DNA from 2 places in the Pseudomonas sp. G(2018) genome. Region 1 is predicted to be linked to the other one. Evidence: riboswitches for the same ligand, from Rfam matches in the RefSeq annotation. Region 1 holds a riboswitch; the other holds the start of a gene.
What was found. A riboswitch is a leader RNA that binds a small molecule or an ion and turns the genes downstream of it on or off. The one in region 1 is predicted to bind cobalamin.
Positions count from the first base shown of each region.

Region 1 (4,414 bases):
CGCACGTATTGCGCTCAGCATCGAAGTGTTTTGTGCCAGGGCCACATGGTGCAGTTCCGGATAGCCACCCGGTAGATACAGGCTGTCTGCTTCCGGCAAATCCGCATCACGGATCGGCGAGAAAAACCGCAGCTCGGCGCCCATCGCCCGCAGCAAATCAAGGCTGGCGCCGTAGGTGAAGGCAAACGCTTCGTCCCGGGCCACGGCAATGCGCACGCCGGCCAGCAGTGGCTCGGCGGCAATCAGATCCGGCGCAGCGAATTCAACCGCCGGCGGCAGCGCAACCTCGCAACTGCTGGCCAAGGCATCGGCCGCCGCATCGAGACGCACATCGAGGTCGTTCAACTCGCTGGCCTGGACCAGGCCGAGGTGTCGGCTCGGCAATTCGATCCCGGTTTCCCGGGACAGCGCGCCGTACCAGCGCAGGCCTTCGGTCAAGCTACCTTCGAGCAATTGTGCATGACGCAAGGTGCCGACACGATTGGCCAGGACCCCGGCGAAGGGCAAGTCCGGCTGATAGCGCGCCAACCCCAGTGCCAGTGCGCCAAAGGTCTGGGCCATGGCGGTGCCGTCGATCACGCCCAGCACCGGCACACCGAAGTGCCGTGCCAGATCAGCGCTGGAAGGTGTGCCGTCGAACAGCCCCATCACGCCTTCGATCAGGATCAGGTCGGCGTCGCCTGCGGCTTCCCACAACAAGCGGCGACTTTCCTGCTCGCCGACCATCCACATGTCCAGTTGATACACCGGCGCACCGCTGGCGCGCTCGAGAATCATCGGGTCGAGAAAGTCGGGGCCACATTTGAACACGCGAACCTTGCGCCCCTGATTGCGATGCAATCGGGCCAGCGCGGCGGTGACCGTGGTCTTGCCCTGACCGGAGGCCGGCGCGGCAATCAGTACCGCGGGGCAACGACGGGGTTGATTCACAGCTCGACGCCTTTTTGCGCTTTGATCCCAGCCTGGAACGCGTGCTTGATCATGCCCATCTCGGTGACGGTGTCGGCCAGTTCCATCATCTCTGGCTTGGCGCCGCGACCGGTGACCACCACGTGCTGCATCGGCGGACGTGCCTGCAAATCGCTGAGCACCTGATCGAGATCGAGGTAGCCGTGCTTGAGCGCGATGTTCAATTCATCCAGCACCACCAGGCCGATGGATGGATCGCGCAGCAATTCCTGCGACACCGCCCAGGCCGCTTCAGCGGCGGCGATATCACGCTGACGGTCCTGGGTTTCCCAGGTAAAGCCCTCGCCCATCACATGAAAGCGCACCTGCTCGGGAAAGCGCCGGAAGAACAACTCCTCGCCCGTGCAGTTGCGCCCCTTGATGAACTGCACCACGCCGCACTGCATGCCGTGGCCCAGCGACCGGGCGAGCATGCCAAACGCCGAGCTGCTCTTGCCTTTGCCGTTGCCGGTCAGCACCAGCAACAGACCGCATTCGTTCGGGGAATTGGCGATGCGTTCGTCGATCACGGCTTTCTTGCGCAGCATGCGCGCCAGATGACGTTCGTCACGATCAGGGGTATCAGTCATGGGGGAGCTCTCCGTTGAGGCTGGATAACGGCGGGCAGGCACAAGAATAGACGGCAAGAAGCCTGGCATCGCCCACCGTGATGCCGCTTGGATGGATCAGGCCGGTCTCCGGGCTCATGAGCGGCGTTGGCCTGACTGCGCGCCTTCCCATGTCTTTTGACACAGTGGCTCAAGACGCAGCTTTCACTCATTTACCGTTGCGGGGGCAGCGCCGGAATTGCAGACCTTCGTGCTTTGAAGTGACCACTCACCGGCTTCCCTGTTTCACTCTGTCGGCCCAAGCCACAGAGCACCTGAAACAAGCCGCGAAGGTTAGAGGGTTGGGGGTGGAGCGTCAATTGAAGACGGGGCGTATCAGTGAATAACAGCCACCCATCCACAAATTGACGCCAATCTTGTGCCACACTCTCAGCAGTGATATCAAAGAGCCACAAACCCACAACACAATAAAAAGGGTGAGCCCCATGCAAGGCATGATCATCAGCAATCCGAAGCTGGAATTCCTGCGACCGGTGCTGGAGCGCTGGTTCGAGTGTATTGACCGCTACAACGCTGTGCGTGGTGATAATGAAACACCGTACTGGCTCGACGAAAAAGCCAATCTCGGCCTGCTCTCAGCTGCGGCATGGATGGCGGAAACAGTGACCCTGCAACAATCGCCCACCCGCAAACAGACCGAAGAAGGCGAACGCAATGGCCGCGCCGACCTGTTTATCGCCACCCCCGAAGCCCGCGCCTGGCTGCAGGCCACGCAACGCTGGCCACGGGTCAACAGCTTGAACCTGACCCAGGCCCTGCACGACATCACCAGCAACGCCAAGCAAATCAGCTACGCCAGCGACCTGAAGCTCGGCTGCCTGTTCGTCGCCCCGCAAAAAGCCCAGCACGGCGCCACCCCGGAAGAACTGCAGGACATGGTCGACGACCTGCAAAAGGAGCACACCTGCGCCGTGGCCTGGTACTTCCCCTACGCCTATCGCAAGTTGCGCAACGAAGCGGGCCACTATCACCCCGGCATCGCCGTGCTGCTGAAAGAGGCTCGCGGTTGAGGGTTGAACCATCCAGCGTCCAGGCTTCTCTATGATTAGATCAAGGCATTCATAGGGAAGATCAGCAATGCGCACCTCTCAACTCGCTTTTGTCATCGCCCTCGCCGGAGGGCTCGCCGCCTGCGGTGAAACCTCCAGGCTGCAAGTCTCCGACGGCACCGGCCCGTCGCCCAAGCTGCCAGAACCGAACAAAACACTGATCCCGACTGTGAACATCGCGCCGGCCATTGGCTGGCCGGACGGCGCGAAACCCGTCGCTGCCGCCGGCACGCAAGTGGCCGCGTTCGCCGAAGGCCTTGATCACCCGCGCTGGCTTTACGTACTGCCCAATGGCGACGTGCTGGTCGCCGAAACCAACGCCCCGCCAAAACCCGCTGACGGCCAGGGAATTCGCGGCTGGGTCATAAAAAAAATCATGGGCCGTGCCGGAGCCGGCGTGCCGAGCCCTAACCGCATCACCTTGTTGCGAGATTCGGATCACGATGGCATTGCCGAGACCCGCACGGTCTTCCTGGAAAATCTCAACTCGCCCTTCGGCATGACCCTGGTCGGCAATGATCTGTACGTTGCCGATACCGATCGCCTCCTGCGCTTTCACTATGAAAGCGGCGACACAGCGATCAAGTCGCAGCCGATTAAAGTGGTGGATTTACCGGGCGGCACCCTAAATCACCATTGGACCAAAAACGTCATCGCCAGCAAGGACGGCAGCAAGCTGTACGTCACGGTGGGCTCAAACAGCAACGTCGGCGAAAACGGTATGGATCAGGAAGAAGGACGCGCGGCGATCTGGGAAGTGGATCGCGCCACCGGCAACCACCGAATCTTTGCTTCGGGGATTCGCAATCCGAACGGACTGGCCTGGGAACCCACCAGCGGTGCTTTGTGGACTGCGGTCAATGAGCGGGATGAAATCGGCAGCGACCTGGTGCCCGATTACATCACCTCCGTGAAGGACGGCGGGTTCTATGGTTGGCCTTACAGCTATTACGGCCAGCACGTCGACATTCGCGTCGAGCCGCAAAAACCCGAGCTGGTGGCCAAGGCGATTGCGCCGGACTACGCGGTGGGTCCGCATACCGCGTCACTGGGTCTGTCGTTTGCCGAGGGCAACAAGTTGCCGGCGCAATTCAGGGAAGGCGCCTTTATCGGCCAGCACGGCTCATGGAACCGCAAGCCGCACAGTGGCTACAAAGTGATTTTCGTCCCCTTCAGCGCCGGCAAACCGAACGGGCAGCCGGTGGATGTGCTAACGGGCTTTCTCAATGACGACAAAAAAGCCATGGGTCGGCCGGTGGGTGTGGTGATCGATCGGCAAGGCGGTTTGCTGGTGGCGGATGATGTGGGGAATAAAGTGTGGCGAGTGTCAGGCACTAAATAACGCAATTACCATCAGACACAAAACCCAGTGGAAGCGGCGGTTAGTGTTTACGACAAAGGGTCAGCCCATCCCCCAATGGCAATAACGATAAATCCACCCGCGAATCATCCTTCAAGGCACGATTGAGCGCCTGGATGGCGCGGGTGTCTTCACTCTCCGGATCAGCCTCAAGCACCCGGCCACTCCACAGCGTGTTATCGAACACGGCCAGACCGCCGGTGCGCAACAGACGTAACGCATGCTCCAGATAGACGGGATAGTTGGCCTTGTCAGCATCGATAAAAACAAGATCGAACTGCCCGGGCTGGTCCAGCGTACTCAGGGTTTCCAGCGCAGGCGCCAGACGCAGATCGATTCGCCCGGACAAACCGGCTTCCTGCCAGTAACGGCGCGCCGTGGCGTTGTAATCGCCGGGAATGTCACAGCAGATCAGCGAGCCGTCTTGC
Region 1 is NZ_SCOO01000008.1:209,296-213,709, reverse strand. Features, by position in the region: gene FFS64_RS11390 (cobyrinate a,c-diamide synthase) at 1-930, opposite strand, end outside; gene cobO (cob(I)yrinic acid a,c-diamide adenosyltransferase) at 927-1,538, opposite strand; cobalamin riboswitch at 1,620-1,850, opposite strand; gene FFS64_RS11380 (hypothetical protein) at 2,003-2,587, shown strand; gene FFS64_RS11375 (sorbosone dehydrogenase family protein) at 2,655-3,968, shown strand; gene FFS64_RS11370 (O-methyltransferase) at 4,009-4,414, opposite strand, start outside.

Region 2 (4,414 bases), on a different contig from region 1:
TTTGATCCGCAGTATGCCGTGCTGCACAACCAGTTGGGTCAGCGCATCCAGCAGCAGGCTTTCGTCAGCCTGTGGCAACTCGATGGAGATGGAATCGAAAGCATCGTGATCGTGATCGTCTTCTTCGCCTTCATGATGGTGGTCGTGATGGCTGTGGCGGCTGTCGATGTGTTCTTCGGAACCGGCACCGAGGCCGATCAACACGTCCAGCGGCAGACGACCGTTGCTCGCTTCGATGACTTTCACCGCCGGCGGCAGTTCCTCGGCAACTTCCAGGCGCACGCGGGCCAGGTCTTCCGGGTTGATCAGGTCGGCCTTGTTGAGGATCACCAGGTCGGCGCTGGACAACTGGTCGGCGAACAGTTCGTGCAGTGGCGATTCGTGGTCCAGGTTCGGGTCGAGTTTGCGCTGGGCGTCGACCTGATCGGGGAACGCAGCGAAGGTGCCGGCAGCGACGGCCGGGCTGTCGACCACGGTGATCACCGCGTCAACGGTGCAGGCGCTGCGGATTTCCGGCCACTGGAAAGCCTGGACCAGCGGTTTTGGCAGGGCCAGGCCCGAAGTTTCGATGAGGATGTGATCGAGATCGCCGCGACGGGCAACCAGTTCGCGCATGACCGGGAAGAATTCTTCCTGGACGGTGCAGCACAGGCAACCGTTGGCCAGTTCATAGACCCGGCCAACAGCTTCTTCTTCGGTGCAACCGATGGAGCATTGCTTGAGGATCTCGCCGTCGATGCCCAGCTCGCCGAACTCGTTGACGATCACCGCGATGCGGCGGCCCTGGGCATTGTCGAGCATGTGCCGCAGCAAAGTGGTTTTGCCCGAGCCGAGGAAGCCGGTAACGATGGTGACGGGGAGTTTGGCCAGTGTTTTCATCGGATGCCCTTTGGCAAGGTGGCGGGCATACGGGACGAGAACCGGCAACGCGCATGCGCACCGGAAGCGTTCGCCACCGGATCACCCCGCCCGGTTGTAGTGAGAATCTGTATCGAGGCAGGTCTCCTGGCTGACGGTGTGCCAGTTATTGGACTGGCATTCACTGCGCCTTCCCGCGGGCTCAGGATCTGAGCGTGCAGTGGCGTGGCAGCGAACATCACCGTTCACAGTTGCGGGGGCAGCCGCGGCATCGACCGCGTTCCCTTCTTAGCTTCGGCAAACGCCGAAGAACCTCGAAAGCGCAAGGCTACGCATGGTATGGGGGCGGGTCAATGTCTTGTGACACCCGCACAGGCCCCTTCGCGAGCAGGCTCGCTCCCACATTGGCATGCGGTCACCTGCTTGCGAGGAATTCACCTCGGTTTGAAGATGAGAACCCCTGCCAATTGACGCCCCACCCCCGCCCATGCTCTCCTACACGCCTTGTTACGGGTGCCCTTCACAGGGTGAAACGGGAAACCGGTGAATCATGTGCTTTACTCAAGGCCATGTCAGTCCGGTGCTGCCCCCGCAACGGTAAGCGAGCGAAGCGTCAGATCCACTGTGCCGATGTGGCATGGGAAGGTGATGCTTGCAGGTCAAGGCGAAAGCCTGCGCCCCTCGTGAGCCCGGAGACCGGCCCGCAACACAAAGTGACCAAAACATCACTGAAAGACAAACCCGCGGTGGGCGGGCGCTGTTCGAATCCCTGCGCGCCGGTTGTGCGCAGGGTCTTGCATGCGCTTTTGATTCCCCGCTGACAGAACAGAGGGAAACGCCATGTCGATCATCAGCAGCACCGGCCACAGCAGTACCGCCAGCAGCGCCACAACCCTGACCCAACGCCTGACCGCCGCCGTTTTCGCGTCGATCCTCGGCGCCAGCCTTGTGTACTTCGCCGGGTTCTCGCACATCGAAGCGGTCCACAATGCCGCCCACGATACCCGTCACAGCGCCGCGTTCCCGTGCCATTGAGACCTGCCGACATGATCAAGCGTATTGCGCAAACCGCAGGTTTCACCGGGTTGCTGGCCGCCCTGTTGCTGACGCTGCTGCAAAGCCTTTGGGTTTCTCCGCTGATTTTGCAGGCCGAGACCTACGAAAAATCCGAACCCGCAGCCGTTGAAGTGCATGAACACGCCGCCGGCGTCGCCGCCCACACCCATGATGGCGAAGCCTGGGAGCCGGAAGATGGCTGGCAGCGCGTGCTGTCGACCACAGGTGGCAATCTGGTGGTGGCGGTCGGTTTCGCCCTGATGCTCGCCGGTCTCTACACCCTGCGCGCGCCGACCAAAACGTCCCAGGGCCTGCTCTGGGGACTGGCGGGTTACGCCACCTTCGTGCTGGCGCCGACCCTCGGCCTGCCGCCTGAATTGCCGGGCACGGCTGCCGCCGATCTGGCACAACGGCAGCTATGGTGGATCCTCACCGCCGCCTCCACGGCTGTCGGCATCGCGCTGATCGCGTTCAGCCGCCACTGGCTGATGAAAGCCCTCGGCGTGGCGATCCTTGCCGTGCCCCATGTGATTGGCGCACCGCAACCGCAAGTGCACTCTATGCTCGCCCCGCAAGCACTGGAGACTCAGTTCAAAATCGCTTCGCAGCTGACCAACGTCGCGTTCTGGCTGGCCCTGGGCCTGATCAGCGCCTGGCTGTTCCGCCGCAAAAGCGATGGCCAATACCACGCATGATTGATACCGGCACTGCGCCGACCCTGGTGGTCGGCCTGGGCTGCCAGCGCGGCTGCCCCGTCAGTACGCTGCGGGCGCTGCTCGATCAGGCGCTGCAGGCCAACCAGATCGAACTTCATCAGATCAAGGCCCTGGCCAGCATCGACTTGAAGCGCGACGAACCGGCCCTGATCGAACTGGCCGAACAACTCGGCTTGCAGTTGATGTATTTCAGCAGCGAACAGTTGGCGGCTTATCAAACGCAGCTCAGCCACCATTCGGAGATCGCCTTCGAGCGCACCGGTTGCTACGGCGTGGCAGAAAGTGCCGCCCTGGCCATGGCCGAACAACTGGCCAATGCGCCGGCAAAACTGCTGATCCCGCGACAAAAATATGCCCAGGCGACACTGGCATTGGCCTACGCTGCTTAAAATCCCCGATAATCCGCGCCTTCGATCATGAGCAATCTTCATTTGAAGCCTTGCCCACCCCCTTTTTTCACAGGAACCGACGATGACCGTCTACTTTATTGGCGCAGGTCCCGGCGATCCGGAACTCATCACCGTCAAAGGCCAACGGCTGATTCGCAGCTGCCCGGTCATCATCTATGCGGGCTCGCTGGTACCCACAGCCGTCCTCGAAGGTCACCGAGCGGAACTGGTGGTCAACAGTGCCGAATTGCATCTGGAACAGATCATCGAATTGATCAGGGCTGCCCATGCCAATGGTCAGGACGTGGCCCGGGTACATTCCGGCGATCCGAGCCTGTATGGCGCCATCGGCGAACAGATTCGCCACCTGCGTGAACTCGACATTCCTTTTGAGATCATCCCCGGCGTCACCGCGACGGCGGCTTGCGCAGCGCTGCTGGGCGCAGAGCTGACGTTGCCGGACGTATCACAAAGCGTGATCCTGACCCGCTATGCCGACAAAACCGCCATGCCGGCGGGAGAGGAACTGGGCAACCTGGCGCAGCATGGGGCGACCATGGCGATCCATCTTGGGGTGAATCATCTGGAGAAAATCCTGGCCGAACTACTTCCGCACTACGGCGCGGATTGCCCGATCGCGGTGATTCACCGGGCGACCTGGCCGGATCAGGATTGGGTGGTGGGGACACTTGAGGATATTGCCAGGAAAGTGGCCGCCAAAGGGTTTCGGCGCACGGCGTTGATACTGGTGGGTCGGGTGTTGGGGAGTGATCACTTTAGTGAGTCGTCGCTGTACCGTGCAGGGCATGCACATTTGTATCGTCCATAGGCCCTCTTCGCGAGCAAGCCCGCTCCCACATTGGAATGCGATCAACTGTGGGAGCGGGCTTGTTCGCGAAGGCGTCAGTGAATTTCACCCATAAAAAAAACGGCGCTCACGGGGCGCCGTTTTTTAGTTCGCAGCGAACGCCTTAGTAGTAGGCGTTTTCTTTCTGCGTGTGGTCAGTGACGTCACGGACGCCCTTGAGCTCGGGGATGCGCTCGAGCAAGGTGCGCTCGATGCCTTCCTTCAAGGTTACGTCGGCCTGGCCGCAGCCCTGGCAACCGCCGCCGAACTGCAGAACGGCGATGCCGTCTTCGACCACATCGATCAGGCTGACCTGACCGCCGTGGCTGGCCAACCCCGGGTTGATCTCGGTTTGCAGGTAATAGTTGATACGCTCGTTGATCGGGCTGTCGGCGTTGACCATCGGTACTTTGGCGTTGGGCGCCTTGATGGTCAGCTGGCCGCCCATGCGGTCGGTGGCGTAGTCGACAACCGCGTCGTCCAGGAAGGCTTCGCTGAAGTGATCGATGTAAGCAGTGAAGCTTTTGAGCCCCAGTGCGGTGTCTTCA
Region 2 is NZ_SCOO01000007.1:7,092-11,505, forward strand. Features, by position in the region: gene cobW (cobalamin biosynthesis protein CobW) at 1-879, opposite strand, end outside; cobalamin riboswitch at 978-1,190, opposite strand; cobalamin riboswitch at 1,353-1,578, shown strand; gene FFS64_RS09095 (CbtB domain-containing protein) at 1,699-1,893, shown strand; gene FFS64_RS09100 (CbtA family protein) at 1,905-2,609, shown strand; gene FFS64_RS09105 (cobalamin biosynthesis protein) at 2,606-3,019, shown strand; gene cobM (precorrin-4 C(11)-methyltransferase) at 3,102-3,848, shown strand; gene nfuA (Fe-S biogenesis protein NfuA) at 3,991-4,414, opposite strand, start outside.
Region 2: another riboswitch for cobalamin. It lies ahead of FFS64_RS09095 (CbtB domain-containing protein); the one in region 1 lies ahead of cobO (cob(I)yrinic acid a,c-diamide adenosyltransferase).